DNA from 3 places in the Massilia varians genome. Region 1 is predicted to be linked to each of the others. Evidence: predicted binding sites of a transcription regulator. Region 1 holds the regulator's gene; each other region holds the start of a gene.

Region 1 (10,389 bases):
AAGTGCGCGTCGATCACGCCGCGCTGCGCCTGCAGTTCGCTCGCGCCCAGCTGGCCCGCGAATTGCGCCGCATAGGCGCGGATCGCCGCCGGCAGCTGCGCGCCGGGAGTCGAGTCGATCAGCGCCTGCAATCCACCGAGCTCCGCGCCCGGCACGAACACGTCGGCCAGGCCCACGTAGAGCGCATCGGCCGCGCCGATGGTCAGTCCGGTCAGGCCCAGGTACTGGCCCAGCTGGCCCGGCGCATGCGACAGGAAGTGGCTGCCGCCGACGTCCGGGAACAGGCCGATGTTCACCTCGGGCATGGCCATCTTGGTGCGGTCGGTCACGATGCGCAGGCCGCAGCCTGGTCCGCCCTGGGCGATGCCCATGCCGCCGCCCATCACCACGCCGTCCATCACCGCGATGTACGGCTTCGGATAGAAATGAATCAGGTGGTTCAGTGCGTATTCTTCGGTGAAGAAGTCTTCCAGCAGCGCGCTGCCGCCCATCGGGCCGACCTGGCCCATCTCGTGGAAGAAGCGGATGTCGCCGCCCGCGCACAAGGCCTTCTCGCTGCTGCTGGTGATGACCACCGCGTCGATGCCCGCGTCATCCTTCCATTGCAGCAGGATGGCGCTCAGGGCGCGCACCATGTCAAGCGAGAGAGAGTTCAGGGCTTTCGGCCGGTCGAGCGTGATGACGCCGGTGCGGTTGGCAGCGCGGGTCAGGACGGTATCGGTCATGATGGTCTTCTGTGGTCGAAAAGACATGCATTCTACAGAACATTTGTACAAATACGGAAGCAAGAAAAAGTAACAGGTATTGTACAAAAGCAAAAAGGGCGTCCCCTCAGACGCCCTTGCTGTTGTGCTACAGCTGGTTCGCAAACGGTGCGTTACGCAGCGGCGGCTTCTCCGTTGTCCGGAAGGCGCTTGTGCGCCACGTGGTTATGATTTTGCAGCATGGATTTGTGTTTCAGAACCTGCCTGTCCAGCCTGTCCATCAACGTGTCGATGGCCGCATACATATCCTGGGCCGCACTCGCCACGTGCAGAATTTTTCCCGATACCTGTAGGTTGATCTCGGCCTTTTGCCGTTTTTCTTTTTCAGTGAGGTTATCGATGGCGAGGAACACGTGGGTGTCGATCACGTGGTCGAAATGGCGGGTGATGCGCTCGAGCTTATTCTGAACGTATTCACGGATGGCGGGGGTGACTTCGAGATGGTGGCCGCTGATTGTGAGGTTCATACACACTCCTTTGGGAAGGTGCCCTGCCCGCGCCACAAGGTGAGAGTGGGCAGGTGCTTTACAGGGATTTGCGGAGGCTGACGGGCGGAATCTTGAGCGCTTCGCGGTATTTGGCAACCGTCCGGCGCGCAATGACCATACCTTGTTCCCCGAGCATCTCCGCGATCTTGCTGTCGGATAGAGGATTCCTAGGGTCTTCTGCTCCTGTCAATTGCGCAATAAGCGCGCGGATCGCCGTCGAGGAGGCTTCTCCCCCCGCTTCGGTGGCGACGTGGCTTCCGAAGAAGTACTTCAACTCAAACATGCCGTGCGGGGTCAGCATGTATTTCTGCGTGGTTACACGTGAAATCGTGCTCTCGTGTAGGCCTAGTGTATCAGCTATCTCACGCAAAACAAGAGGGCGCATGGCAACCGCGCCGTGGCTGAAAAAGTTGCGCTGGCGCTCGACGATTGCCTCGGCCACACGCAGGATCGTGTCGAAGCGCTGGCGCATGTTCTTGATCAGCCACTTGGCTTCCTGCAGTTGCGCGCCCATCTGGCTTTCGCTCCTGCCCTGCTTGAGCAGGTTGGCGTACAGGCTGTTCACGCGCAGCTTCGGCATGACTTCCGGGTTCAGCGTTACCTGCCAGCCGTTCTTGGCGCGGCGCACGATCACGTCCGGCACCACGTAGTCCGATACGCCCGAGGAGAAGGCCGCGCCGGGATGCGGATTGCATTGGCGGACCACGGCCTGCACCTCGCGCAGGTCTTCGTCGTCGCAGTCGAGCGCCTTTTTCAGCTTGGTGTATTCGCGCTGGGCGAACCAGCTCAGATAGCCTTCGACGATTTTCAGGGCGAGGCGCCGCGTCACCAGGGGAACGCCCGGCATGCGGCGGATCTGCAGGGCCAGGCATTCGGCCGCGCTGCGCGCGCCCACGCCCACCGGGTCCAGGCTCTGCACCAGCGCCAGCGCGCAGCGCAGTTCGTCCATCTCGATCTCGAGTTCCTGCGGCAGGCGTGCATGGATCTCGTCGAGCGGCTCTTCCAGGTAGCCGTTGTCGTCGAGCGCATCGATCACCAGCTCGGCCAGCGCGCGGTCGCGCATGCCGCAGGCGCTCAGGCGGATCTGCTCGGCCAGGTGCTCGCGCAGCGTGATGCCGTCGGCTTCCAGCTGCGGGCGGCCGTCTTCGTCGTCGCCGCTGCGCGCCCCGCCGCCTTCACCACCCCAGTCCATCTCGGCATCGCCGCGCTCGCCGTTGCCCTCGCCATCGGCGCCCTCGTGCTCGGCCTTCGCGCCCTCCTGCGCCACCGAATCCGGCGGGGCGGGCGGCGCTTCGCCATTGGCCGGCGCGGTATTGATCGCGCCGTCCGCCAGCAGCCGCACCGAGCGGTCGAGCGGATCGTCGAGCCGTTCGAGCAGCGGGTTGTCGTGCAGGATCTGCTCGATCTCCTGGTGCAGTTCGAGCGTGGAAAGCTGCAGCAGGCGGATCGACTGCTGCAGCTGCGGCGTGAGCGCCAGGTGCTGCGACGTGCGTAACTGGAGAGACTGTTTCATGCCCGATGCTCTGATTACATCCTGAAGTGCTCGCCGAGGTACACGCGCCGCACGGATTCGTCGGCGATGATGTCGTCAGGGCGGCCCGAGGCCAGCACCGCTCCCTGGTTGATGATGTAGGCGCGGTCGCAGATGCCGAGCGTCTCGCGCACGTTGTGGTCGGTGATCAGGACGCCGATGTTGCGTTCCTTCAGGAAGCGCACGATGCGCTGGATCTCGATCACCGCGATCGGGTCGACGCCGGCGAAGGGCTCGTCGAGCAGCACGAAGCGCGGATTGGTCGCGAGCGCGCGCGCGATCTCGACGCGGCGCCGCTCGCCGCCCGACAGCGACAACGCCGGGTTCTCGCGCAGCTTCTCGATCTGCAGTTCGGCCAGCAGGGTGTCGAGGCGCTCGTTGATCTGGTCCTTGCCCAGTGGCTTGCCGTCCTCGTTGCGTTGCAGCTCCAGCACGGCGCGGATGTTCTCCTCCACCGTCAGCTTGCGAAACACCGAGGCTTCCTGCGGCAGGTAGGACAGGCCCAGCACCGCACGGCGGTGGATCGGCAGGCTCGAGATGTCGGTGCCGTTGATGTCGATGGTGCCGGCATCCGACGGCACCAGGCCGACGATCATGTAGAAGGAAGTGGTCTTGCCGGCGCCGTTGGGGCCGAGCAGGCCCACCACTTCGCCGCACTCCACCTGCAGCGATACGTCGCGCACCACCAGGCGCTTGCCGTAGCTCTTTTGCAGGCCTTTGACGATCAGGGTACTGCAGCCGTCGACCGCGGTCGCCGCTTCCGCGTTCATGCCTGCGCTCATGGCTGCCGTCATTGCTTGGCACCTTCGGCGGGCGCCGCGGTACGGCGCGGCGCGATGATCAGGGTGCCGCGGCCGCCGCCGACCTTGCTCTGGCCGGTGGGATCGTTGCGCACCTGCGCGACTTCGCGGCGGTTGTCGTAGGAGATGAACGGGCCCTTGATCTCGTTGGCCAAGCGGCCGTTCTCCAGCTCGCGCACTTCGGCGTTGTTGAACAGCTTGACCAGTTCGGCGCGCTCGTCGTATTCGATGCGCTGGGCCTGGCCCTCGACCCACAGGTTGGGACCGCCGTCGCGCTTCTGGCGGAAAGTCGCCAGCTTGCCGTTGTTGGCGGTCAGGGTCACGCTCATGTAGCCCTCCGGCGTTTCCTTCACCAGGGCGCGGTCGGACTTCAGCACCAGGGTGCCGCGCGTGAGCACGACGTTGCCGGTCAGGATGCGGGTCTGGGTGACCTCGTCGACGTCGAGGGAATCGAAGTTGATCACGGCCTGCTTGAGCGAATCGGCACGCTCGGCCGAGGCGCCGAAGGCGGCCAGGCTGAGGAATACGGCAGCGATGATTTTTTTCATGTTCTTGCTTTGTCCTGGGTTGACGCGGCGCGGCGCTACTGCCGCTGCGCGCGTGGCGGATAGACGATCTGGCCGCGGCTGGCCAGGTGCAGCTTCTGGGTCGCGTTGTTGGCCACCATGCCGGTGCCGGTCACGGTGGCGGCCCCCAGCTGCATTTCGATCGCTTGGTCTGTCTTGAGGATTTCTTCGTCGGGCAGCACGGTCAGCGCCTGCGTCTGCACGCGCAGCGCTTCGCTGGTGGGCGTGGCCGGGCGCTGGATGTCGACGTTGCCGAGCAGTTCGACGCGATGTTCTTCATGGTAAAGCTCGGCGCGGTTGGCGACGATGGTCATGCGCGGGCGGCCGGGCGTGATGCCCTGCATCACCGGCGCCTCGACCTGGGACACGTCGCCCACTGGCGTATGCGCCAGGCGCTTGCCCGACACCACGTAGCTCGGCTTGCCCTGTTCCGTCATGCGTACGAAGGAGAAGTTCTCGACGATGTAGTCCGGCTCGTCCCCTGGTCCGCCGAGGCGGGCGTCACCACCCTCGCCTTCCATCACCTGCACCAGCCAGAAGCTGCCGAAGGCGCAGAAGGTCGCGATCATCATGATCGTCAGCAGCTTCCAGCGGTGGGCGGTGCGCTTGTAGGTGACCATGTCGTGTCCCGTGTCCGATATCGCCGTATTAAGCGAAATACGGCGCCAGCGCCTGTTCGTAGGTGCCCTGCGCGCGCATGACGAGGTCGCAGACCTCACGCACGGCGCCACGGCCGCCCGCGTTCTTGGTAACGTAGTGCGCGCGGTGCTGCACTTCCGGGTGGCCCGACGGCACGGTGACGGCGAAGCCGACGCGGGTAAACAGCGGCAGGTCGATCACGTCGTCGCCGATGTAACCGCATTCCTCCGGCGTCACGCCCGTTGCTTGCAGCAATTCTGCGAAGCCGACGCGCTTGTCGTGGATGCCCTGGTAGACGTGCGAGATGCCCAGGTCGCTAGCGCGCTTGACCACGATCGGCGACTTGCGCGCGCTGATGATGGCGGTCTTGACGCCGGTCTTGTTCAGCAGCTGGATGCCGAGGCCGTCGAGCACGTAGAAGGTCTTGGTGACTTCGCCGTCCGGGCCATAGGTGAGGCTGCCGTCGGTCAGCACGCCGTCGACGTCGAAGATCATCACTTTGACGCGCGCGGCGCGCTGCATGAATTCGGTTGCAGTGATCAAACCACTCATCAGATCACCTTGGCGCGGGTCAGGTCGTGGATGTGGAGCGCGCCGACCAGGCGACCGTCCTGATCGACGACCAGCATCTGGTTGATGCGGAATTCTTCCATGACGGCGACGGCATCCACCGCCAGCTGTTCCGGATGGACGCGGCGCGGGTTGGCGTGCATCACGTCGCGGATGCTGATGTTCGAAAAATCGGTCACGCGCTCGATCAGGCGGCGCAGGTCGCCGTCGGTGAAGACGCCGACCGGACGCTGCTGCTCGTCGACGACGGCGGTCATGCCCATGCCCTTCTGGCTGATTTCCAGCAGCGCGCGCGTGAGCGGCGTATCAGGCGATACGCTTGGCACCGCGTCGCCGCTGCGCATCACGTCGCGCACGTGGGTCAGGAGACGGCGGCCGAGGGCGCCGCCCGGGTGCGACATGGCGAAATCTTCCTCGCGGAAGCCGCGCGCATCCAGCAGCGCCACGGCCAGCGCATCGCCCATGGCCAGGGTGACGGTGGTGCTGGTGGTCGGGGCGAGATTCAGGGTGCAGGCTTCCTTGGCCACCGAGATGTCGAGGTGGATCTCGGACAGCTTGGCCAGGCGCGAGTGCGGCTTGCCGGTCATCGAGATGACGGGCGTGCCCATGCGCTTGATGGCCGGCAGGATCTCGAGCAGCTCGGACGATTCGCCGGAATTCGAGATGGCGATGAACACGTCGTGCGTGGTCACCATGCCCAGGTCGCCGTGGGCGGCTTCGCCCGGGTGCACGAACATGGCCGGGGTGCCGGTCGAGGCCAGGGTGGCGGCAATCTTGCGGCCGATGTGGCCGGATTTGCCCATGCCGGAGACGACCACGCGGCCGGTGCAGCCGTACAGCAGCTGGACTGCGCGCACGAAACTGTCGTCGTCGCCGAGGCGCGCATGCAGGGCGCGGATCGCGTCGGCTTCGATGGCGAGGGTCTCGCGGCCCAGCTCCAGTACACGGCGGGCCTGGTCCGCGTCAAAACTTTTCAGCATTATTTTTTCATCGGTTAAACTCATAGTGGCAGTATATCCGAATTGGATAAGCAAAAAACTTGCCAGTCGTAACAAACCACTACAACGATAACGAAAAAACAACTGTGGAAGATGCATTCCGGACTTGAACTGACCCTGCTTTTGCTGGGCTGTGCCGTGCTGGGCGTGGTCGCCTTCCGGATGCTGCACCTGCCGCCGATGCTGGGCTATCTGGCCGTCGGCGTCTTGATCGGCCCCCATGCGCTGGCCCTTGCGGAAGACAGTCCCGCCACCCATACACTGGCCGAATTCGGGGTCGTGTTCCTGATGTTTTCGATCGGACTCGAATTCTCCTTGGCCCAGCTCAAATCGATGCGGCGCATCGTGTTCGGCCTGGGTCTGGCTCAAGTCGTATTGACAATCCTGGCCGCAATGGTGTTCGGCCTGTTCATCTCCTGGTGGGCGCCCGCCGTACTGCACGTCAGCTGGCAGGCCGCGTTCGCGCTGGGCGGGGCGCTGGCCATGTCGTCGACCGCGATCGTGGTCAAGATGCTCACGGAAAGACTGGAGCTCGAGAGCGAGCACGGACGCCGCATCATCGGCATCCTGCTGTTCCAGGATCTGGCCGTGGTGCCGCTCCTGATCATGATCCCCTCGCTGGCACGCCCGGCCGAGGAACTGGCGATCACGCTCGGCTGGGCGGCGCTGAAGGCCGCGTTCGTCCTGGCCCTGCTCCTGATCTTCGGCCAGAAGCTAATGCGCAACTGGTTCACCATCGTCGCCAAGCGCCGCTCGCAGGAGCTGTTCATGCTCAACCTGCTCCTGGTGACGCTCGGCCTGGCCTGGATCACCGAGCAGGCCGGCCTGTCGCTGGCGCTGGGCGCCTTCGTCGCCGGCATGCTGATCTCCGAAACCCAGTACAAGCACCAGGTGGAAGAAGACATCAAGCCCTTCCGCGACGTGCTGCTCGGGCTGTTCTTCATCACGGTGGGCATGCTGCTCAACCTGCAGCTGGTGCTGCAGCACTGGTGGCTGGTGCTGGCGCTGGTGATCTTCCCGGTGCTGCTCAAGTTCGCGATCATCGCGTTGCTGTCCAAGGTCTTCGGATCGAGCGACGGCGTGGCCATGCGCACCGGCCTGGCGCTGGCGCAGGCGGGCGAATTCGGCTTCGTGCTGCTCAACCTGGCGATGGGCTCGAAGTTGGTCGACCCTTTCCTGATCCAGCTGGTGCTGGCCTCGATGGTGCTGTCGATGCTGCTCGCGCCCTTCATCATCGACAACATGGACCGCATCGTCATGAAGGTGGCGGCCAACGAATGGATGATGCAGTCGCTGCAGCTGACCCAGATCGCCAGCCGCGCCATGAAGACCCAGAAGCACGTGATCATCGCCGGCTTCGGACGCAGCGGCCAGAGCCTGGCAACCTTGCTCTCCGAAGAAAAACTGCCCTGGTACGCGCTCGACCTGGACCCGGAACGGGTGCAGGAAGCCCAGCGCGCCGGCGCCAACGTCTCCTACGGCGACGCGGCGCGCCGCGAAAGCCTGATCGCGGCCGGCATCAACCGCGCCAGCGCATTGGTGATCACCTTCGCCGACACGCGCTTGGCGCTGAAGGTGCTGCACCTGGTGCATGAGCTGGCCCCCAACCTGGCGGTGATCGTGCGCAGCCACGACGACAGCGACCTCGACGTGCTCAAGCGCGCCGGCGCCACCGAGGTGGTGCCGGAAGCGCTAGAGAGTTCCCTGATGCTGGCCTCGCACGCGCTGGTGACCATGGGCGTGCCGCTGCGCCGCGTGGTGCACCGGGTGCAGGTGGCGCGCGACGAGCGCTACGCCTCGCTGCGCGGCTACTTCCACGGCGCCAGCGACTACGCCGACGACCTGGAGCACAGCTACGTGCGCCTGCATTCGGTGACCCTGCACAGCGGCGCCGCGGCGATCGGCCGGCATCTGCGCGAGCTGGCGCTGGAGGAAGTCGGGGCGGAAGTGACGACGCTGCGCCGGAACGGGCAGAGCTTGCACTTCGATCCGGAAACGACCTTGCTGGCGGGCGATGTGCTGGTGCTGCGGGGTGAGGGAGAGGCGGTCAGCCGGGCCGAGAGCCGATTACTGTAGGGTGGTCGGCTATGCCGACCGCGCGTTCAAATCACACATGAGTCGACGCACTGCGATTGCTCTGAGGCTGGTTGAACGCGCGGACGGCGGAGCCGTCCACCCTACGAAAACGTGATCGGTTACGAGAGCGACACCACCCGGTTACGGCCATTGGCCTTCGCCTGATACAGCGCCATATCTGCCTGCGCCACCAGATCCAGCGCCACGCCCTCGATCGCATGGTCGCGCTCGAAATCGTCGAGCGAGGCCACGCCGATCGACACCGTCACCGGCACCTCCTCGCCCGTGCTCAGGAGCACCGGGTTCAGGGCCACGCTGGCGCGGATGCGCTGCGCCACCATGCTGGCGTTTTCCAGGTCCGCATCGATCAGCAGCACCACGAATTCCTCGCCGCCGAAGCGCGCCAGCGCGTCGGACATGCGCAGTTCGGCCTTGATGCGGTTGGCCACTTCGCGCAGCACGTCGTCGCCGCCGCCATGGCCGACGCTGTCGTTGACCTGCTTGAAATGATCGATGTCGATGTACATGCAGGAGATGCGGTAGCCCTGGCGGCGCGCCCGCGCGATCTCTTCCACCAGGCGGCGGTCGATGTAGCGGCGGTTGTAGACGCCGGTGAGCGCATCGGTCAGCCCGATGAACTTCAGCATCTCGTTGCTGATGACGTTCTCGAGGCAGATCGCGACGATCGATCCCATGTGCTCGATGAAATCGGTGCCCAGGGCCGCCGTGAAACGGCTCGGGTCCGCGCTGCCCAGGTTCAGGCTGCCGATCAGGCGGGTATTGCGCAGCAGCGGCACCAGGGCCACGCTCTGCAGGTTCTTCGGCGGCTGCGGGAACATCGCGCCGTGGCGCGAAGGCGCATACGGCCCCAGCACCGGACGCGGACGGCGCCCTTCCGCCACCTTGAACCCGAGTTCATCGGCATGTTCGCAGAACAGCAGATTGGGCAGCTGTTCGTAGTCCACGCCCAGCTTGTGCATGACGGTGTAGATGTCGGCCTCCGGATCGACCAGCGACAGGGTCACGGTATCGAGTTCCGAGATGATCGGCAGTGTGCCGAAGATGGTCGACACCAGCTCCTGGAACGAGCTCGCCCCCACGATCTGCAGGTCGAAAGCCTGGTGGCGGGTCATGATCGAGTGGTTGCGCTCGGCCTGCTCGAGCAGGTACGCCATGCGGGAACGCAGGGTCTCGTTCTCCAGCATCAGTTCTCGCGTCTGCGCATCCGGCTCGTGCATTGAAAATTCCTTTCAGCAATAACCGTAACATTACGCCATCTTTCTTGCCTTGGAAACGAAAAATCGCCCGGGTGGGCGATTTAACGACACTGCAACACCCAGGTAGCCGGGTCAGAACGCGATGGCGGTGTCGAGCTGCTGGCCGACGCGTAAGGACGCGCCCTCGCCCGCCGCGACGATGCAGTTCATGCCCATGCAGACCGCGCCTTCCATGCGCGGGTTGGCGCGGTAGGTTTGCAGGATATCGAGCGGATCGGGACCGGGGATGCCGGTGGCCTGGTCGATCGCCGGGATCGGGCAGCGCGCGCAGGGTTTCACCGGGCGGATCGCCAGGCTGTCCCCCGTGAAGGATTCCACGTAGTCTTCTTCAAAAGCCTCGATGCCGTCGACCACCAGGTTCGGACGGAAGCGGTTCATCGGCAGCGGCGCGCGGCCGGCAGCTTGCAACCTGGCGTTGAGGTCGTCGAGCGAGGCCTGGCCGATGACCAGGATCGGGTAGCCGTCGGCGAAGCGGGTTGCGGCGGGCACGCCGCCAGTCCACTTGGTGCTGGTGGGACGGTGCGCGTCGGGGCGGAAGCGCACCAGGCGACACGGCCCCTGGATGGCATCGGCGAACCAGCCGGCGGCGGCGGCGCCGCAGTCGGCGGCCTCCACGCTGTGATCCCAGATCTGGACGGTCAGTTTCGCTGCCATGGGATCGTGCGCGAGCGGCAGGCGTA
Region 2 (10,389 bases), 150 kb from region 1:
TGTCCCACTTCTTGGCCGGCACGCCTTCGTCGTCGTAGCCGATCAGGCCGAGCGAGCCCGGCGTGGTGCGGTCGGCAACGAAGTTCACGCGCTCGGAACCGTACTTGAATTTCTTCGACTCCCACTTGTCCAGGCCGACGAAGCTGGTGCCGGCGTAGTTGGCTTCGTAGCCGAGCACGCGGTCCAGTTCCGTCGGGTGTCCGACGTTCTCGTGGATGGTCAGGAACAGGTGTTCGGGCGACAGCACCAGGTCGTACTTGCCCGGCTCGACCGACTTGGCGGTGAGCTTGTCGCGCGCCTGCTTGCCCGCCAGCCTGGCGTCCTCGATGATGTCGTAGGAGTTGGTGTACAGGGTGGTCACGCCGCCGGCGGCCTGCACCTTGTCGCTGGCCTTGGCGTCGAAGTATTCGTAGCCCATGCTCACCGGCGAAGACAGGCCCGCGCGCGAGCGGAACTTGCCGCTGGCCTTGTCGACCGCGGTGGCGTTGATCGGCGCCCACAGGCGGTGGATGTCCTGGTCGATGTAGGAGCCGTCGGTGGAGGCGAAGTACTTCTGCTGGTTGATCTGGAACAGCGACGCGGTCATGAAGCTCGCGCCGGCTGCCATGCCCGCCTTGTTGGCGGCGATCAGCATCTCGGCCTTGTCCTTGACCGGGATGTTGCGCCAGTCCTTCTTGACCGGGGTGGCCCAGGCCACTTCGCCCACGCCTTTGACCGGGGCGAGGCGCACCGGTTCGGTCTGCAGCTTGGCGTTGGCCTTGGCGATGGCCACCGCCTGGCGCGCGGCGTTGGCGATGCCGTCCGGGGTCAGGCCGTTGGTCGAGGCGAAGCCGTAGGCGCCGCCCGCGATCACGCGCACGCCGACGCCGGTCGATTCGGTATTGCTGATGTTCTCGACGTTCAGGTCGCGCGTGATGATGAACTGGTTCAGGTAGCGTCCGATGCGCACGTCGCAATAGGACGCGCCGGCCTTGGTGGCGGCGTTCAGCGCGATGTCGGCCAGGGCCTTCTTGGCGCTGGTGGGCATGGCGCTCATCAGTTCATCGGCGGCGATGGCGTTGCCGAAGACGGGGATGAGCATGGCGCCCGCGGTGCCGGCGCCGATCTGGAGGAATTTACGACGTTCCATTTAAGTATCCGTATGGGGTTTCGTAGGGTGGGCGGCTTCGCCGCCCACGCGTTCAACCCGAGCGTGAGCAGACGTACAGTCTATTCATGCGTGATTTGAACGCGTGGGCGGGACACCCGCCCACCCTACGTTTTAGACTGCGTCCGACAGCGACGTGAAGTTGAAGTCGCGGATCTTCATCGCCGGAATCAGCATCGAATAATTCGCCTCGTCGCCGCCGATCACCAGCGGCTTGCCGATTTCGTCGATGTTGTTCAGCATGCTCACCGGGCTCTCGTTGAAGCGGAAGTTCTTGATCGGGTGCTTGACCTTGCCGTTCTCGATGTAGAAGGTGCCGTCGCGGGTCAGGCCCGTCACCAGCACCGACTGCGGGTCCACCATGCGGATGTACCAGGTGCGGGTCACCAGCACGCCCTTCTTGGTGTTGGCGATCAGCTCGGCCGTGCTCTTGTCGGTGCCGGCCATGATGATGTTGCCGGCCCGGCCGATGGCGCGCTGGCCCTTCTGCTTGGCCCAGTACTGCGAGTAGTTCAGCGCGTTGATGCGGCCATCCTTCACCAGGTGGGTCCGTTCGCGCGGCAGCATGTCGCTGTCCCACGGCAGCACCGGCACGTCCTTGTCCCACGGGTCGGACCAGATGTTGACCTGCTGGTCGAACAATTTGTCGCCCAGGCGGTTCTGGCCGCCCTTTTTAGAGAGGAAGCTGCGGCCCTCGTCGGCCATGCGGGCGTTGAAGCCGCCGATCATGAAGGTCAAGAGGTCGCTGGTGGCGGATGGCTCCATCACCACGGTGTAGCGGCCCGGCTCGAGGGCCTTGGCGTCCACCGAGCGCAGCGCCTTCTCGATGGCCACGTCGGCCGCTTCGCGCGGATCGAAACGGGCCACGTCGCGCGCCGAACGCTTGACCCAGCCCGAACCGCGGCCGTCTTCGGTGCGCACGGTACAGGTGAAGTCGAGCGAGGTGGCGACCTGGTGGCCGAACACGCCGTTCGAGTTGGCCACGGTTTCAAAGGTCTCGCGGTCGGTGAAGAAGCCGGCCGACACCAGGCCCTTCTTGCGGCAGGCTTCCATCGCGTAGGCGGCGGCCTGGGCGCGGAATTCCGGGTCGATCTCGGCGGTGCGCTTGACGTAGGTCTCGGACGACTTGTAGCCGGTCTTGGCGATCGCCGGCATGAATTCCGGATTCTCCGGCGCCAGGCGCGCCAGGTCCTCGGCGCGGCGCACGGCCTTTTCCAGCGACTTGTCGTCGAACTCGTTGATGGTGGCGGTGCCCTGGCGCTTGCCGAAGGCCACCTGCACGGTCAGGCGGGTGTCGTCGGCCAGGCCGGCGGTGGAGACCGCATTGCGGGCAAAACGGATGTTGCCGATGCGCGCGCCTTCGACGTTGACGGTGCACTCGTCGGCCTTCGACAGCGACAGCACCCGGTCGGTGATGCGCTTGGTCTGGTCCTGGGTAAGGATGCTCATGAGGGTCCTCTTGCCTTAGCCGATCTTGCGGGCGGTGTTGATCACGTTGATGCCGTTGAAGCGCGCGGTCGACGACCCGTGCGAGACGATGCTGATCTGCGGCGGCTGTCCTTTGCCGTCGAAGAAGGAACCGCCCATGCGCCAGTCGCGCTCGTCGCAGATGGCGGTGCAGGCGGTCCAGAATTCCTGGGTGTTGGCCTGGTAGGCCACGTCTTCCAGCATCTGGCCGATCTTGCCGTCCTTGATCTCGTAGAACAGCTGGCCGCCGAACTGGGCGTTGTAGCGCTGCTGGTCGATCGAGAAGGAGCCGTCGCCGACGATGTAGATGCCCTTCTTGATGTCCTTGACCATCTCGTCCGGGGTCAGCTTCTTCTTGCCCGCTGCGAGGGAGACGTTCGGCATGCGCTGGAACTGCACCGAGTTCCACGAGTCCGCGTACGAGCAGCCGTGCGATTCCTTCTCGCCAATGATGTGGGCCTGGTCGCGGGTGGCCTGGTAGTTGACCAGGATGCCGTCCTTGATGATGTCCCACTTCTTGGTCTTGACGCCTTCGTCGTCGTAGCCGATGGCGCCGAGCGAACCCGGCGTCGTCTTGTCGGCGAACAGATTGACGATCGGGTTACCGTACTTGAACTTCTTCGATTCCCATTTATCCAGCGTGGCGAAGCTGGTGCCGGCGTAGTTGGCTTCGTAGCCGAGCACGCGGTCCAGTTCCGTCGGGTGGCCCACGTTCTCGTGGATGGTCAGCCACAGGTGTTCCGGCGACAGCATCAGGTCGTACTTGCCCGGGGCGACCGACTTGGCGGTCAGCTTGGCCTTGGCATCGCGGCCCGCGGCGCGCGCGTCCTCGATGATGTCGTAGGTATCGGTGTACAGGGTGGCAACGCCGCCCGCAGCCTTGATCTTGTGCTCCTTGAGGCCATCCAGGTATTCATAGCCCTTGCCGACCGGCGCGCCCAGGCCGGAGCGCGAGCGGAACTTGCCGGTGGCCTTGTCCACGGCGGTGGCCTGGAACGGCGCCCACAGGCGGTGCACGTCCTGCTCGATGTAGGAGCCGTCGGTCGAGGCGAAGTACTTCTGCTGGTTGACCTGGAACAGCATCGAATTCATGAAGGCCGCGCCGCCTTCCATGCCGGCCTTGTTGGCGGCGATCAGGAGGTCCGCCTTCTCCTTGATCGGCACGGTACGCCAGTCCTTCTTGATCGGGGTGGACCAGGAGACGTCGCCGACGCCCTTCACTGGTGCAAGGCGCACCGGTTCGGACTGCAGCTTGGCGTTGGCCTTGGCAATCGCCACCGCCTGGCGCGCCGCGTTGGCGATGCCGTCGTTGCTCATGTCCGAGGTGGCGGCGAAGCCGTAGGCGCCGTTCGCGATCACGCGCACGCCGACGCCGGCCGACTCGGTGTTCGCCACGTTCTCGACGTTCAGGTCGCGCGTGGTGATGAACTGGTTCAGGTAGCGGCCGATGCGCACGTCGGCATAGCTGGCGCCGGCCTTGGTGGCGGCGTTCAGTGCGACGTCGGCCAGCGCCTTCTTGGCGGCCGTGGGCATTGAGCTGAGCAGTTCGTCCGCGGCGATCGCGCGGGTGAAGGGAACGAGCGTGGAGGCGAGCGCCAGGCTGCTGAAATTGAGAAAGGTACGGCGTTCCATAAAGTCTCCTGAAATCAACCTACTTCTGGGCAGCGGTCCCGCCTTGTGGTGCGGCCCGCTCTTGTATTTACTACGGAGGGAGTGGTGTCGGCGGGGCTGTTGGCCTCGCTAAACCTGTCAACCTTAGCAGCAACTCGGGATTTTGAATAGGCAATTGTTGTGCCAGATCAAAGCATGGTTTAAGCCCATGATTTAGTGGATGCCCACTGTCCGCGCAAAGTGTCCGGGCGACTGTCCGGGCGTCCGCCGCGGACACTGGCGCGGACATGTTTACGAGGGAAATATGCATACGTAAGCAACGCTTGACTGTCCGGCAGCTGTGACCGATCATCAGCGCGGCGGCGGCGTCCCGCCCGGCCGCGCACAATCACTTGGAGACTTCGAACCGATGAAACGACTGATCCTGGCTGCCATGCTGGCCACCGGCCTGGCCGGCGCCGCCGGCACCGCACTGGCGGACGATGCCCTGAAAGCGGCCATCGCGGGCGAACACCGCAGCGCCGCCAACAAGGCGCGCGACGCCGCGCGCCACCCTTACGAGACGCTCAGCTTTTTCGGCATCAAGCCCAACATGACGGTGGTGGAACTGGCGCCCGGCGGCGGCTGGTACACCGAGATCCTGGCGCCCTACCTGCGCCAGAACGGCAAGCTGATCGCGGCAGGCCAGGCCTTCGTGCCGGAAAAGCGCGGCGGCATGGCGCTCAAGCAGAAGTTCGACGCCACGCCGGCGGTCTACGACAAGGTGGTCCCGGCCGTGTTCGAGCCGCCTGCGACCTACCAGATCGCGGCGCCGAACAGCGTCGACATGGTGCTCACCTTCCGCAACCTGCACAACTGGGTCGGCAACGGCGAGGACGCGCTGAAGAACACCTTCAAGGAGATCCACAAGGTGCTCAAACCCGGCGGCGTGCTGGGTGTCGTCGACCATCGCCTGCCGGCCTCGATGACGCAGGACGCCAAGGCCTCGAGCGGTTACGTGCACGAAGCCTGGGTCATCAAGACCATCGAAGGCGCCGGCTTCAAGCTGGCCGCCAAGTCCGAGATCAATGCCAACCCGAAGGACACCGCCGACCACGAAAAAGGCGTGTGGACCCTGCCGCCGGTGCTGTCGAACAAGGACAAGGACCGCGAGAAGTACATGGCGATCGGCGAGAGCGACCGCATGACGCTCAAGTTCGTCAAGCAGTAATCGCTCCACCCGGAGGCCGGCAGCCCGCTGGGCTGCCCCTCCCGTGACGATTGGTGTATATCCTTCGGCGGCGAGCGTGTATATTCTTGCCACTCGTACTGTTGAGCCACCGAAGGAATCCATGAAAACCGCATGCCTTGCTGCCGCCGTGGCATTCGCCCTGAGCGGCCTTGTCCACGCCCAGGACACCTCCCCGCCTCCGGCACCGACGCCCGCCACGCCGCCCTCGCCGGCCGTCGCCACCCCGTCCGCCACCACCGCCCCGGCCCTGCCGGCGGTCGAGAACTCGGTCGTCAAGATCTTCGCCACCGTGCGCCGTCCGGACCCGTACAAGCCCTGGACCAAGGCCTCGCCGGCCGACGTCACCGGCTCGGGCGTCATCATCGAGGGCAAGCGCATCCTGACCAATGCCCACGTGGTCGGCTACGCCAGCCAGGTCGAGGTGCAGGCCAGCCAGTCGGGCGACCGGGTGCCGGCCAAGGTGATCGCGCTGGCGCGCGGCCTGGACCTGGCCGTGCTGGAACTGGAAGACCCGTCCTTCTTCGACAAGCGCCCGAAGGTAGAGCGCGCCGCCGTGCTGCCGGACGTGCGCGAGGCGGTGTTCGCCTACGGCTATCCGGTAGGCGGCAACTCGCTGTCGACCACCCGCGGCATCGTCTCGCGCGTGGAATTCGTCGGCTACGGCTCGTTCAGCTCGGGCCTGCGTATCCAGATCGACGCGCCGATCAACCCGGGCAACAGCGGCGGCCCGGTGATCGCCGGCGACAAGATGATCGGCCTGGCCTTCTCGATGGCGGCCAATGCCCAGAACATCGGCTACGTGATCCCGAACGAAGAGATCGAGCTGTTCCTGAAGGACGTGGCGGACGGCCGCTACGACGGCAAGCCGCTGCTGCACGACAGCTTCCAGAACCTGGAGAACCCGGGGCTGCGCCAGTACCTGAAGATCGACAAGTCGGTGGAAGGCGCGCTGGTGCACCGTCCGTACAAGAACGACGCCAGCTGGCCGCTGAAGGAAGGCGACATCGTCACCCACATCGGCGAACACCCGATCGACAACCAGGGCATGGTGAAGCTGGGTTCGAACCTGCGCGTGCGCTTCCAGTACCGCATCCAGCAACTGGCCAAGAACGGCAAGGTGCCGATGTCGATCATCCGCGCCGGCAAGCCGATGAAGGTCGAGGTGCCGACCAGCGGCCCGCGTCCGCTCCTGATTCCGGACCTGAACGGCGGCTATCCGTCCTACTTCGTCTACGGCCCGGTGGTGTTCACCCGCGCCACCAGCGAATTCCTGTCCTTCCTGATGGCGAGCGCGCCGGCGGCGAACGCCTACGCATTCAACGACAGCCCCCTGATCACACGGCGCGGCGATTCGCCGGACGCCACGCGCGACGAGCTGGTGGTGATCAGCGGCCCGTTCTTCCCGCATCCGCTGATCCGCGGCTACAACAACCGCTTCGCTTCGGTGGTCGATACGGTCAACGGCATCAAGATCCGCAGCCTGGCCCACCTGGTGTCGACGCTGCGCGACCTGAAGGACGAGCACGTCGTGTTCAAGTTCGACCAGCGCTATGGCGAGAACATGATTTTGCCGCGCAAGGCGGTGCTGGATGCGACCGAGGGGATCCTGTCGGATAACGGGATTCGGACCCAGGGGTCGGAGGATATGCTGAAGGTGTGGAACGGGAAGTAAGGCGTTTCGACGGCTTGACGTGTAGTTGAACGCGCGGTCGGCAGAGCCGACCACCCTACCGTAGGGTGGTCGGCTTCGCCGGCCGCGCGTCCAGCCAGCTTTGGATCAGACCTTCTTCTCTTTTTTCACCGGGGTGAACAGCAGATCCTGGAAGTCATAGCTGAAGTCGGTCTCGGTCGACACCGGCTTCATGCGCACCCGCTCGATGCTGCCGTCATGGTCGAGCGAGAAGGTGACGTAGGCATCCGCATTGAAGTTCCTCTCCTTCCAGCGCACGATGAAGGTATCGTGCTGGAAGTGCTCCATCTCCCCGGTCAGGTCCGGCGTCTTCGCGAACGACAGCACCAGCTTGTTGTTCACGCGCTTGATCGACGCCTTGCCATACCACGCATCCTCATACTCCCCTTCGTAGGACGCCAGCGGCAGCGACGGCTTCGAGCCCGCCGCGCGCGATGCCGCTTCGCCCTTCACGCGGGCCGCTTCCTTGGCCTGGTTCTCGCGGTCGATGTCGGCGATGCGGCCGATCCAGTCGGTTGGCGCCACGCCCAGGTGCTGGTCCAGCAGGCGGTATTGCAGCGCGTTCAGCGAGGGGCCGCTTTCGGCGTTGGTGAAGATCGCGATGCCCAGCTTCGACTCCGGCACCAGCAGCACGCGGGTGTAGAAGCCCTGCAGCGCGCCGCCGTGCATCGCCACCAGCTTGCCCTGGTAATCGCGCAGCTGGAAGCCCAGGCCGTAGGCGTAGAAGTTCGGCTTGGTGGCGGCCAGCGGCGCGCGCGGCGTGTTGATGGTCATCGGGGTCTGCGCGGTCCACATTTCGCGCGCCTGCTTGTCCGACCACAGGCGCACGTCCTTGCCGTCCGCGCCCTTGCCCAGCTTGCCGCTGTCCAGCAGCACGTTCATCCAGCGCGCGATGTCCTCGGCATTGGTGTTGATGCCAACCGCGCCGACCGCGTTCGCCACCGGCATCGGCTTGACCGGCACGGCCTTGCCGTTGATCTTGCTGTGCGGCGCCGACACGTTGGCGAACTTCGCGTTCTCTTCCAGGCTGGTGGTGGTGTTCGTCATGCCGACCGGCTTGAGGATCCACTCGTGCATGGTCTCGCCCCAGGTCTTGCCCGACTTGGCGGCGATGATCTTGCCGGCCACGATGTAAAGCAGGTTGTCGTAGGCGTAGGCGCTGCGGAAGCTGGTGGCCGGCTTGATGTAGCGGAGATTGTGGATGATCTCGTCGGTGGTGAAATTGGTGGTCGGCCACCACATCAGGTCACCGGCGCCCAGCCCCAGGCCGCTGCGGTGCACCAGCAGGTCGCGGATGGTCATCTCGGCGGTGACGTAGGAGTCGTACATGCGGAAGTCCGGCAGGTGCTTGATCACCGGATCGTCCCAGCCCAGCTTGCCCTGGTCGACCAGCATGGCCAGCGCCGCGGCGGTGAAGGCCTTGGAGTTCGAGGCGATCTCGAAGATGGTCTTGCCGTCGACCTTGGCCGGCTCGCCGCGCTTGCGCACGCCGAAGCCTTCGGCGGCCAGGACCTTGCCGTCCTTGACCACGGCGATGGCGATGCCCGGCACGTCGAATTCCTTCATGACGCGCTCGACGTCGGCGCGCAGGTCATAGGCAGGCGCGACGGCGGCGCTGCCGGGCGCGGCGTCCTGCGCGAATACGGCGCCGGTGGCGCTGGCGGTCAGCGCGAGCAGGGCCGCGGCTGCAATGCGATTCATGGCAAACACTCTGTTCATCCCCTAGTCTGTTATTTGTTCATCTGCTTGTCGACGCTGCTCTGCGTCTCCGGGTGGTAACGCTCACGTGCGGCCTTGTACACGCGCTCGGCCCAGGCCCGGTCCTCTGCATTGGCGCGCAGCGCGCCATACAGCGGCACCACGAACTTCTGGCGGCCCACCTTCAATAGGAAGGCTTCCAGGTTCGGGCGGATGCCGCGGTAGCCGGCGTGTACCGCAGCGCGGTAGAAGCGGAAAGCCACCTCGTTGTTGCCGGTCCTGGCCAGGCCATAGGCCTTGTCCAGTTCTTCCAGCTTGGCGGCATCGGCCTTGTTGTCGATGTCGTTCAGGAACTTCATCCACTCGGCGGCGTTCCAGTCCTTGGCAGGCAGCTGGGCGGTGGTGATGTCGCCCTTGAGCCAGCGCGCGGTGGTGTCGTTCAGCTTGGCCAGACGGGTCGAGACGGCGCGGGTAGCGCTGGCCGGGATGCCGGGGCCGTACAGCCACTCGTCCAGCTCCGCGTCGCTCATGATCTTCGGATTCTTGGCCAGCAGCTTGGCGCGCAGGAAAGCGACGAACTGGTCGGTGGTCACGCTCTGGAAGGCGTGCTGGTCGAACCAGCTGCGCAGAAAAGTGTCGAAGGCGGCGCGGCCGGCGCGCTGCTCGAGGGTGCGCAGGAACCAGGCGCCTTTCGGATAGGCCAGACCTTCGTCCGTATAGTGCTCGGAACTGGTGTCCGGGTCGCGCGTGACGAGGGCCTGCTTGGCCTTCGGGATGCTATTCAACGAATCGAGCGCTTCTTCCTGCTCGAGCTGCAGGTTCATGGTCGCCACTTCCTCGCCGTACATCTTCTCGAGGATGCGGGTGGTGACGTAGGTAGTAAAACCTTCGTTGAGCCACCAGTGCTTCCACGAGGCGTTGGTCACCAGGTTGCCCGACCAGCTGTGCGCCAGCTCGTGCGAGACCAGGTCCACCAGGCTGCGGTCGCCCGCGATCATGGTCGGAGTCAGGAAGGTCAGGCGCGGGTTTTCCATGCCGCCGATCGGGAAGGACGGCGGCAGCACCAGCATGTCGTAGCGCCCCCAGCGGTACGGCCCGTACAGCGATTCGGCCGCGGCCACCATCTTTTCGGTATCAAGCAGCTCGTACTCGGCGGCCTTGATGCGCATCGGCTCGGCGTAGACGCCGGTGCGCGGGCCCAGGGTGCGCGCTTCCAGTTCGCCGATGCCGATGGCGATCAGGTAGGATGGCACCGGCTGCGGCATGGTGAACTTCCAGCCGCCCTTGCCGGTGGCCTTGGGGTCGTTATCGGCGCTCATCACGACGCGCATGCCTTCCGGCGCCTGGATGCGCGCGGTGTAGGTGAAGCGCACCGCGGGCGTATCCTGGATCGGCACGAAGGAGCGCGCGGCGATCGGCTGCGACTGGCTGAACATGAAGGGGTACTTGCCCGACATGGTCTGCTTCGGCGTGAGCCACTGCAGCGCCGGCGCGGTGGGCGCGGTCTGGTAGTGGATGCGCACCTTGCCCGGCTGGCCGGGCAGC
Region 3 (10,389 bases), 1.8 Mb from region 1:
GGGGTGCCGGAAGCCGAAGCGCTGCGCGCCACCCTGACCCTACGCGCCGGCGTGGCCGGGCTCGACCGGTTGCTGGCCGCGCGCGCCGCCGAGCGCCTGCGCAGCGAGCACGGCGCCACGGCGCGGCGCGCCCTGGCCGCGGCGGCGCTGGCCCGGCGCGGCGGGGCGAACCCTCCCACGCCCGCATGGCGCGCCCGCTTCGACGGTTCGGCCCGGCCCAATCCGGGCCGCTGCGGCATCGGCGCCGTGCTCGAAGGGCCCGGCGGACTGCGCATCGAGCTGTCGCGCGATGCCGGCCATGGCAACAGCAGCGAAGCGGAATACCTGGCCCTGCTGGCCGTGCTCGAAGCGGCCATCGCGCATGGCGTGCCGGAGCTTGCCATCGAGGGCGACAGCCAGGTCGTGATCGACGACGTCCATGCGCCCGACAGCGCCAGTGCCCCGGCGCTGCGCGCCTACCGCGCGCGGGCGCGCGCCCTGCTCGCCCGCCTGCCGGGCAGCACGCTGCGCTGGATTCCGCGCCACAAGAACCTGGAAGCGGACGCGCTGTCGCAGCGCGCCGTTCCTCCCCCACCGACCATGGAAACGCATGCACCCGACCAAGAACGAACCGAAGACTGATCTGGCCACCTGGCGCCCACGCCTGGCCGCGCTGGCCGCGGGCAGCAGCGGCGGCGACGGCGCCCACGACAGCGCCCACCTCGAGCGCGTCTGGCGCAATGCCCAGGCGCTGCTGGCGCAGCACCCGCAAGCCGACGCCCTGGTCGTGATGGCCGCCTGCTACCTGCACGACCTGGTCAATCTGCCGAAGAACGACCCGGACCGCGCCCAGGCCTCGACCCGCTCGGCCCAGCTGGCGCGCCACCAGTTGGCGTGGATGAACTTCCCGCCCGAGCGCCTCGACGCCGTCGCCCATGCCATCGCCGCGCACAGCTTTTCCGCCAACATTCCGGCCGAGACGCTGGAAGCGAAGATCGTGCAGGATGCCGATCGCCTGGACGGCCTCGGCGCGGTCGGCCTGGCGCGCATGTTCTACATCGCCGGCCGCATGGGGACAGGCCTGGCCCACCCCAGCGATCCGCTCGGCAGCGCGCGCGAATTCGACGACCGCAGCTACGCGCTCGACCACATCATGGTCAAGCTGGCCAGGCTGCCGGGCATGATGCAGACCGAGGCCGGGCGCGCCCTGGCCGAGGAAAGGCTGGCGCGGCTGATGGCCTTCCGCGAGGAGTTCGCGCGCGAAAACGGCGCTCCCGGAAGCGCCTGAGGAAGACAGCGCTGCCTTAGCGCGCCTTGCGCCGCGCGGCAGCCAATCCGGCCAGGCCCAGCATCGACAGCGCCAGCGTCGCCGGCTCGGGAACCGGGGCCGGTTCGTCCTCGGCGGCGCCGAAGCTGACGTCGTCGAACACCAGCCAGCCTGCAGGGCCGCCGAAGGCCACCGAGCGCGCGGTGCCGTCGAACAGGAGTTCGACCGGGCTGAAATTGCAGAACAGGTTGTCCACGTCCAGGCAGTTGTCAAGGTTCGTGCCGAGTGCGAGCTGGCCGAGCAGATTGCCGCTTCCGTTCAGGCCGTCGAACACACGGACGAACCCGGGATCCCCAGCCGCGTAGTGGAAACCGAGGCGGGTATCGAAGCCGGCCGCCACGTTCATGACCGCCGCGGCGCCGCTGAAGAAGGTCAGCACGCCGAGCCCAGAGGGCATGCCGGCCAGCGTGCCGTAGCCGCCGGCATCGGAATCGGTCAGGGCCACGCTATCCTGGGAGAAGCTGACACCGTAATCGGTGCCGGTGGCGCCGTTGCCGTCGGTGCCGCCGTTGTAAAAGTTATGAATCGCAACGAAATCACCGATCCCTTCGAAGTCCAGGACGATCGGGGCGGCGGTCGCGCTGCCAGCGGTGAACGCAACGGCGACGGCGCAGGCGGAAGCAATCTTTTTCAGGTAAGTCATTTTTATCCCCAATATTGGCTGCCAGGAACGGCACCGCTGGCAAAAGCAAGAGACAGGCCACACCTGTTACAACGGGCGGCAAACCGGAAATCACTATTCGCGTGCGGCGCGGCTGTCAAATTTTTCGACGCGCCGGGCGCCGACCTGTCCGAAGGATGCTTGCCCAATGCTAAGATGGTCGAATGTCATCCCCTCCGAGGCATCTATGACCAGCCCCACCGCCTTGCCGATCGCCAGCCCCGGCAAACTGAACTTCGTCCTGGTCTGCATCTTCATCGACATGCTCGGCATCGGGCTGATCGTGCCGGTGATGCCGCTTCTGGTCGGGCAGTTTGTCCCGGCGCGCGACGACCAGGCCCTGTGGTTCGGCGTGCTGGCCGCGACCTTCGGCATCCTGCAGTTCCTGTTCATGCCCGCCCTGGGTGCCCTGAGCGACCGCGTCGGCCGCCGCCCGGTGCTGCTGTATTCGATGGGCGGCATGTGCGTCAACTTCCTGGTCACGGCCTGGTCGCCCAGCCTGTTCTGGCTGTTCGTCGGCCGCATGATCGGCGGCATGTCCTCGGCCAGCATGTCGGTGGCCGCGGCCTACGCCTCGGACATCTCCACCAAGGAAAACCGCGCCAAGAGCTTCGGCAAGATCGGCGCGGCCTTCGGCCTGGGCTTCATCTGCGGCCCCATGCTCGGCGGCCTGCTCGGCAACAGCGACCTGCGCCTGCCCTTTTACGTGGCGGCGCTGCTGGGCGCGGCCAACCTGGTCTACGGCTTCCTGTTCGTGCCGGAATCGCTCCCGCCCGGCCAGCGCCCGCCCTTCGCCTGGGCGCGCCTGAATCCCCTGGCCGCCCTGCTGCGCCTTGTGCAGCGCACCGACATCCGCGGCCTGATCGTCGTCATCACCCTGGTCACCTTCGGCCAGATGATGCTGCAGTCGACCTGGGTGCTGTACACCACCTTCCGCTTCGACTGGACTCCGCGCGACAACGGCATCGCCATGTTCTGCGTCGGCCTGGTGTCCGCCGTGGTCCAGGCCTGGCTGCTGGCCCACCTGATCCGGCGCTTCGGCGAGGTGCGCCTGTCGCTGATGGGGATCACCTCGGGCGCCGTGACCCTGCTCGGCTACGGCCTGGCGACCCAGGGCTGGATGATGTACGCCCTCATCCTGTGCAACGTGCTGGGCTTCGCCGCCACGCCGGCGCTGCAGGCCATCGTCTCCAAGGCCACGCCCGCCGGCCAGCAGGGTGAGCTCATGGGTTCGCTGCAGTCGATCAGCAGCCTGGGGGTGATCATCACGCCGATCATCGGCACCGTCATCCTCGCCAGCGTCAGCCACCTGCCGCCGGGCGACTGGCGCATCGGCAGCCATTTCCTGCTGTGCGCGGGCATGCAAACGGTGGCGATCCTGGTGGCCTGGCGTTACTTCCGCACCCACCGCGTGCACGACAGCCATGGCGAAAGCCAGGGCAAAGAAGAGATGCGGGCCTGATGCCGGAGTCGGTGCTGGCGGCCGTCCTCGGCGCCGCCCTGCTGCACGCCGGGTGGAACGCCGCGATCAAGGCGGAGCCGGACACGCTGCTGGCCGCAGCCGCCATCACGCTCGGAGCAGGCCTGCTGGGCGCGATCGCGCTGGTATTCCTGCCGGCTCCCGCCGTGGCCAGTTGGCCCTGTCTCGCGGCCTCGAGCTTGCTGCAAGTCGTGTACTACCTGCTGCTGGCCGCCACCTACCGCGATGCCGACATCAGCCATGCCTATCCGCTGATGCGCGGCGCGGCGCCGGTGCTGGTGACTCTCCTCAACAGCGGCAACGAAGGCCTTGACCAGGCCCAGTTGGCGGCGCTCGCCCTGGTCGGCGCGGGCGGCGCCGTGATCTGCGTGGGCGGCGGGGGCTTGCGCTGCGCGCGCAGGACCCTGGTGCTGGCCCTGCTCACGGCGCTGGTGATCGCCGCCTATACGCTGGTCGACGGCCTGGGTGTGCGCCGCTCGGGCGCGCCGGCTGCGTACACGGCCTGGTTGTTCCTGCTCACCGGCATCGGCGTGAGCGGGGCGCTGGCAGTCAAGCGCCGGCTCGGCGCCCTGGGCGCCTACCTGGCGGCCAAACCCCTGCTCGCGCTGGGCGGCGGACTCGCCACCGCCGGCTCCTATGGCGTGGCCCTGTGGGCGATGACGCTGGCGCCGATCGCCGTGGTGGCGGCGCTGCGCGAGACCTCGATCGTGTTCGCCGCGCTCATCGCGGCCTCGGTATTGCGCGAACGGGTCGGTCCGGCGCGCGTCGCCGGCGCCGTCCTGATCGCGGGCGGCGCCGTGGTGCTGCGCCTGGCGTGAAGGGTCAGAACTTCATCTCCAGCGTGGTGCGCAGCTTGATCCCGTTCGCGTAGTTCCAGCGCCGCTTTTCCAGTCCGGACACCGGATCGTAGTAACTCGGCTCGAAGGAGTTGCCTTGTTCCAGCAGGTTCGAGAGCGCGACCCGCAGCACGGTCTTCGGGTTGAAGGTCCAGGCCGCATAGGTATCGAGGTCGGTGCGGCCGACCCGGTAGAAGCCGCGGTTGGCCGCCACCTGCACGTAGCCGCCGCGCCGGTAGGCCACGCTGGCCCCCAGCGCCAGCGCGCCGGACTTGTAGTCGGCGCCGAGGTTGGCCGTGAGCGGCACCTGCTGCTCCATTCGGTTGTGCGGCCCCGGCACCGATTCGACCTGCGACCAGTAGCGACTGACGCTGGCGCGCAGGTCGATCGCCGGCGCCCCGGCGTACAGCGACTTGAGCGGGAACTTGGTCTCGATCTCCAGACTGCGCATGACGGCGCGGTCGTCGTTGACGGGCGTGAATATCCAGCGCAGGCCGTCGAAGTAGATGTCGTTGCTGGTGTAGTCGTCGATGCGGCGCACGGCGCCGCTGATCGACAGCATCGCACCCTCGGCCCAGTAATGCTCCCAGGCGGCATCCAGGCCCCAGGCCAGTTCCGGCTTCAGGTTCGGGTTGCCCTGGAAATCGGCTTCGGTGGGGCTGTTGTTTTCCCATTCCGAGCGGCGCGGCACGATGCTGTTCAGTTCTGGCGCCTTGTAGGTGCGGCTGAGCGCGAAGCGGAGCTGGTCTGCCTGTTTGCCTTCCTTGGCCGGGAATTTGTACAGGGTTTGCAGGATCGGACTCAGGACGCTCGAACGCACGCGCGTCGATTCCACGGCATTGCCCGACACGCGGGTGCGCACGCCTTCCCAGCGGGCGCCCAGGTAGACCGACCAGCGCGGGTCGATGGTCCATTCGTCCTGCGCGTAGAAGGCAGCGCGGCTGACCGTGGCGCGGAAGTTTTCGTCCAGCAGCTGGCCTGGCGGGAAGACACGGACGGTGTCGCGCTCGGCGCGGATGTCCGAGCTCTCGTCGACGCGCAGGTCCCAGCCCAGCGCCAGCAGATGGCCGCCGTCCATGGTGCGGCTCGCCTTGCCGGTGGTGTTCATGCCCCGCGCATGGGTGTCGGACAGCGTGCTCCCTTCGGTTTCGGGCAAGCCCCTGGCATCGAGGCCGCTGCGACGCACGAACATCTTGCGCGACGACCATTCGGCGCCGAGCTTGGCGTCGAGCTTGAGGCCGGATTCCAGGCTACGGGTCCAGCTCAGGTCCGACTTCAGCATGCGGTCGTCCATCTCGCCGAAGGTCCGCAGGTCCGGCGTCTGCGGCGGCGGTCCGATCAGCGTGGTAACGACCGGATGGGCCCCATTGCGAAAGCTTGAGCCGTTGGCGATGGCTTCCCACGCCAGCGTGTCGCCGTTGTCGAGCGTCCAGCTCAGGCGCGGGCTCAGGTTCAGGCGGTTCATATGCCCCTTCTCCGGCGCATGGGTCGTGCGATACATGTCGACCCTGCCGTCCGGCCGCGTGTTCTCCTGAAAGCCGCCCCACTCCCGGCCCAGGCTGTCATGGTTGCCGCTGGCCGAGAACGACCACGACGACTTGTCTGCGCGGTCGCCCACCTGGGTGCTGAAGCTCGGGCCGCGAAAGTCGTTCGAGAGCAGGTAGCCCAGCTTGGCCTCGCGCTGGCGCTGGTTGGTTTTCTTGCGCAGCACGATGTTGATGGTGCCCGCCACCGACTCCGCCGAGAACTCGGCAGTCGCCACGCGCAGCACCTCGATGCGCTCGATCATGTCGGGCGACAGGGTGTCGAGCGCGAAGCCGCTCGGGGTACGCTCGCCGTTTACCAGGATCTGGGTATAGCCGCCGCCCAGGCCGCGCATCCGGATTTGGGTGCTGCGGCCGGCCCCCGTCGTGACGGTGACGCCCGGAATACGTTTGAGGACGTCGGCAACATTGGTGTCCCCGTAGCGGACTACTTCGTCGCGATTGACGATGATGCGGGCAGCGGTATCGTCGCGGCGGGCATCATAGTTTGCCCCCTTCACCTCGACCTGCTGGATGGCGCCGTCCGTCGAGGACTGCTGCGCGAAGGCCGGGGCATTGAGCCCGGCAATAAGGACGACAAGATGACGGGGGCGCAGCAATACCATGCTCTATTCTCCAGAAATAGTTATTGGGCTTCTTTAGAAGCACTATATTCTAGACAATAGCATTCTGTAAACATAAAGAAGAACAGAGTATTGCTATGGGATAGCATCATTCTATTCCACGCAAAAGAAAGCCCGGCGCATGGCCGGGCTGTCTGGAGCGAAGCTGGGATCAGAACTTCAGCTCGTACGTCGCGCGTTGGGAAACACGACGCTGCGCGTCTGCGAACCGATGCGTTCGTCGACGTAGCTGTTCTCGAAGAAATAGTCGTCCCCCATCACGTTCGACAAGGCCAGCCGCCACTGCTGCTTGGCATCGACCTTCCACAAGGCGTAGATGTCGAGGTCGCGCCGCGCCCAGGAATAGGTGTACTGGTTCAGGGAGGCGCGCACCAAGCCGCCCCTGCGGTAGACGAAGCTTCCGCCCGTGGTCACGGCGCCGGCCTTGTAGTCGATCCCCAGGTTGACGCTGAGCGGCGTCTGCTGGTCGAGGTAGTTGGCCGGCCCCGGCACCGATTCGACCCGCGACCAGTTGCGGTTGATGCTGGCGCGCAAGTCGACCGCTGGCGCATCCGCCATGACGGCCTTGAGGGGGAACTTGGTCTCCAGTTCCAGCGTACGGGTGATGGCGCTGTCCTGGTTGCTCGGCGTCAGGACCCAGCGCGCACCGTCGAACCAGGTCAGCATGCGCGTGAAGTCGCTGATGCGGCGCATGGAGGCGCTGACCGAGAACAGCGCGCCTTCGGCCCAGTAGTGCTCGTAGGCGGAATCGACGCCGAATGCCAGTTCCGGCTTCAGATTCGGGTTGCCGATATAGTCGGGCTGGGTGGAACTATTGTTCTCGCTGGTGCGCCGGCTCGGGCTCAGGTTGCCGATGCCGGGCGCCTTGTAGGTGCGCGTCAGGGCCAGGCGCAGCTGGTCGCTGCCTTTTTTGCCGTTCTTCCCCGGTATCTTGTAGAGCGTCTGCATGATCGGGCTCCACACGCTGGAACCGGCGCGCGCTTCCCGGAAGGTGTTGCCTTCCACACGGGTGCGGATGCCTTCCCAGCGCGCCCCGAGGTACATCGACCACTGCGGCGTGATGTTCCATTCGTCCTGGGCGAACACGGCCAGGCGCTTGACGCGCGCTTCCGATGTTTCGTCGGGCGCCTGGCCGGCGCTGGCCAAGGCATTGCGCTCGCTGCGCCGGTCGTCGCGATCGTCGATGCCGCCGTCCCAGCCGACAGCGAGCGCATGGCCCTTGCCCAGCGTCCGCGCATATTTGCCGGTCGAATTGAGGCCGCGGTCCCGGTTCCCGCTGGCGACACGCGTGTCCAGGCGCGGCGCGATCCGGTGCGACACGTTCTCGCCCTCGCCGGCCGAGACGCCGATCTTCAGGTCCAGCTTGGCGCCGCTGTCGAAGCTGCGCGTCCACGACAGGTCGGAACGCAGGGTGGTGCCGGTATTCTCGATGGCGGTCAACAGGTCCGGCTGCGGCGGCGGGCTGCCGATCAGGGTCGTGGTGCGCTGCTGCACCTCGTTCTGGAAGCGGTTGCGATTGAGCCAGGTTTGCGAGGTCAGCGCATCGCCGTTGTCGAGGATCCAGTTCAGGCGCGGACTCAGGTTCAGGAAGGTGAAGCCGCCGTCCTGGGGCAGGTTCGAGGTGCGCAGCATGCTGGTGGCCCCGGCCGGCGACGTGCCGACTTCGATACCGCGCGGCGCGTTGTCGAAGCTGTCATGCGCGGCATTGGCCGTGACCGAATACGAAAAGCCGCCGTCGCGGTCGGACAGCTGCAGGTTGGCGTTCGGCCCCCAGCCGGTGCTCGACGCCTGCGCAGCAAGCTTCAGCTCGCGCAGGCGGTTCTTCACCGAGCGTTTCAGGATGATGTTGATGGTGCCCGCCACCGACTGGGTCGAGAACTCCGCGCTGGCGGCGCGCAGCACTTCGATGCGCTCGATGCTGTCCGGCGCCAGCGACTCCATCGAGAAGCCGGCCGGCGCCCGTTCGCCATTCACCAGGACCTGGGTGTAGCCGCTCCCCAGGCCGCGCATGCGGATCTCGCCGCCGCGGCCGTTGGCACTGTTGACGGTAATCCCCGGCACGCGCTTGAGCACGTCGAGCACACTGGTGTCGCCATACTTCGTGATCTCTTCGCTGCTGACCACCACCTTGGCGGCGGTGTCGTCCCGGCGCGGGTCGTAGGTGGCGGCGCTGCCTTTCACTTCGACTTGCTGGATCTTCCCGCCCTCGCCGGCCGGGGCGCCCTCGGCCTGCTTCGGCGCCGCCTGCGGCTCGTGCGCCAGCACGGGGAAGCGCCAACCCGACCGCGGCGGCGAGAACGGTCAGGCGAAACGGTTGACACCAGATCGGCATGCTTGGCTCTCCAGGGAAAGGTCGATCAGAACTTCAGTTCATAGGTCAGGCGGTAGCGCACCCCTTGCGGGAACACGAAGCGGCGGGTCTGCGAACCGAAGCGTTCGTCGTCATAGGTGTTCTCGTTGACGAAGTCCTGGCCGGTCATGTTGCTGACCGCGAAACGCAGCTGGCGCTGGGCATCGAACTTCCACAATGCATACATGTCCAGCTCGCGGCGCGGCATCACGTAGGCGCGCTGGTTGACGGACACCCGCACCGGACCGCCGCGGCGGTAGGCGAAGCTGCCGCCGATGCTCAGGGCGCCCACCTTGTAGTCGGCGCCCAGGTTGACCGTCAGCGGGGTCTGCTGGTCGAGGCGGTTGTTCGGGCCTGGCACCGCTGCCACGCGCGACCAGTTGCGGTTGACGCTGGCGCGCAGGTCGACTGCCGGCGCATCCTTCATGAGCGCCTTGAGCGGGAACTTGGTCTCGATCTCCAGCGAGCGCGTCGTCGCGCTGTCCTGGTTGCTCGGGGTCTGGATCCAGCGCTCGCCGTCGAAATAGGTCAGGTTGCGGGTGAAGTCGTTGATGCGGCGCTGCGACACGCTCACCGACAGCAGCGCGCCGTCAAGCCAGTAGTGCTCCCAGGCCGCGTCGATGCCGAAGGCCAGTTCCGGCTTCAAGTTCGGGTTGCCGCGGTAATCCGGTTCGGTCGAGCTGTTGTTCTCGCTGACCTGGCGGCGCGGGGTCAGGCTGCCCACGCCCGGCGCTTTATAGGTGCGGGTCAGCGCCAGGCGCAGCTGGTCGCCTTTTTTACCCGGTATCTTGTACAGCGTCTGCATGATCGGGCTCCACACGTTGGAGCTGGATTCGCCGCGCTCGAAGGTATTGCCCGTGACGCGGGTGCGGATGCCTTCCCAGCGCGCGCCCAGGTACATCGACCAGCTTGGTGTGATGTTCCATTCGTCCTGGGCGAACACGGCCAGGCGCTTGACGCGCGCTTCCGAGACCTCGTAGGCCGGGACGTTGCCGCTCACCCGCACCCGGTTGATGTCGTTGCGCTCGTCGTCGCGGGTATCGATGCCGCCGTCCCAGCCGAAGGCGAAGGTGTGGCCCTTCTCGACCGTGCGGCTGTACTTGCCGGTGGTGTTCACGCCGCGGTCGCGGGCGTCGAGCAGGCTGGTGGTGTCGAGCAGCGGCACGCCGGCGCTGTTGGCGGCGGTGCGCTGCGAGCGGCTTTCGTTCTCCATGCCCTGGGCGCCGAACTTCAGGTCGAGCTTGGCGCCGGACTCGAACTTGCGTGCCCAGGAAAGGTCGGAGCGCAGGAACCCGTTCTTCGCCTCGAAGGCATTGGCCAGGGTGGGGAACGGCGGGGGCGGGCCGATCAGGGTGGTGGTCGGCTGGCTGAAGCGGTTCCTGAATCGGTGCTGGTTGATGAAGGTTTGCGAGGTCAGGGTATTGTCCTGGCCCAGCGTCCAGTTCAGGCGCGGGCTCAGGTTGATGACGCTCATCTCGCCCTTCTGCGGCAGCACCATGGTGCGCAGCATGGTGACTTCGCCGTTCGGCGCCACGCCGCGTTCCTCGCCGGTGGAGTCGAATTCGAAGCGGTCCTTCATCGCGTTGGCC

Evidence for each region. The regulator sigma-54, encoded in region 1, starts transcription at its own class of promoters, with help from an activator protein. The targets are predictions, from matches to a motif close to TGGCANGNAANCTGCTTT.
Region 2: MasN3_RS03095 (TldD/PmbA family protein) is a predicted target of sigma-54. The motif match lies at 4,394-4,411, and genes of this name have one in related genera.
Region 3: MasN3_RS11725 (PEP-CTERM sorting domain-containing protein) is a predicted target of sigma-54. The motif match lies at 1,992-2,009, and genes of this name have one in related genera.

The regions. Positions count from the first base shown of each region.
Region 1 covers NZ_AP026966.1:821,047-831,435, reverse strand. Annotated here, with positions in the region: gene MasN3_RS03840 (enoyl-CoA hydratase/isomerase family protein) at 1-725, opposite strand, end outside; gene hpf (ribosome hibernation-promoting factor, HPF/YfiA family) at 878-1,231, opposite strand; gene MasN3_RS03830 (RNA polymerase factor sigma-54) at 1,290-2,765, opposite strand; gene lptB (LPS export ABC transporter ATP-binding protein) at 2,780-3,553, opposite strand; gene lptA (lipopolysaccharide transport periplasmic protein LptA) at 3,574-4,131, opposite strand; gene lptC (LPS export ABC transporter periplasmic protein LptC) at 4,167-4,769, opposite strand; gene MasN3_RS03810 (KdsC family phosphatase) at 4,798-5,340, opposite strand; gene MasN3_RS03805 (KpsF/GutQ family sugar-phosphate isomerase) at 5,340-6,362, opposite strand; gene MasN3_RS03800 (monovalent cation:proton antiporter family protein) at 6,450-8,432, shown strand; gene MasN3_RS03795 (GGDEF domain-containing protein) at 8,552-9,670, opposite strand; gene MasN3_RS03790 (MOSC domain-containing protein) at 9,782-10,389, opposite strand, start outside.
Region 2 covers NZ_AP026966.1:672,606-682,994, reverse strand. Annotated here, with positions in the region: gene MasN3_RS03105 (TldD/PmbA family protein) at 1-1,129, opposite strand, end outside; gene MasN3_RS03100 (TldD/PmbA family protein) at 1,262-2,596, opposite strand; gene MasN3_RS03095 (TldD/PmbA family protein) at 2,612-4,246, opposite strand; gene MasN3_RS03090 (class I SAM-dependent methyltransferase) at 4,635-5,435, shown strand; gene MasN3_RS03085 (S1C family serine protease) at 5,557-7,128, shown strand; gene MasN3_RS03080 (serine hydrolase) at 7,234-8,847, opposite strand; gene MasN3_RS03075 (M1 family metallopeptidase) at 8,877-10,389, opposite strand, start outside.
Region 3 covers NZ_AP026966.1:2,574,284-2,584,672, reverse strand. Annotated here, with positions in the region: gene MasN3_RS11735 (reverse transcriptase-like protein) at 1-621, shown strand, start outside; gene MasN3_RS11730 (HD domain-containing protein) at 590-1,267, shown strand; gene MasN3_RS11725 (PEP-CTERM sorting domain-containing protein) at 1,284-1,949, opposite strand; gene MasN3_RS11720 (MFS transporter) at 2,155-3,429, shown strand; gene MasN3_RS11715 (EamA family transporter) at 3,429-4,265, shown strand; gene MasN3_RS11710 (TonB-dependent receptor plug domain-containing protein) at 4,270-6,432, opposite strand; gene MasN3_RS11705 (TonB-dependent receptor plug domain-containing protein) at 6,610-8,715, opposite strand; gene MasN3_RS11700 (TonB-dependent receptor plug domain-containing protein) at 8,808-10,389, opposite strand, start outside.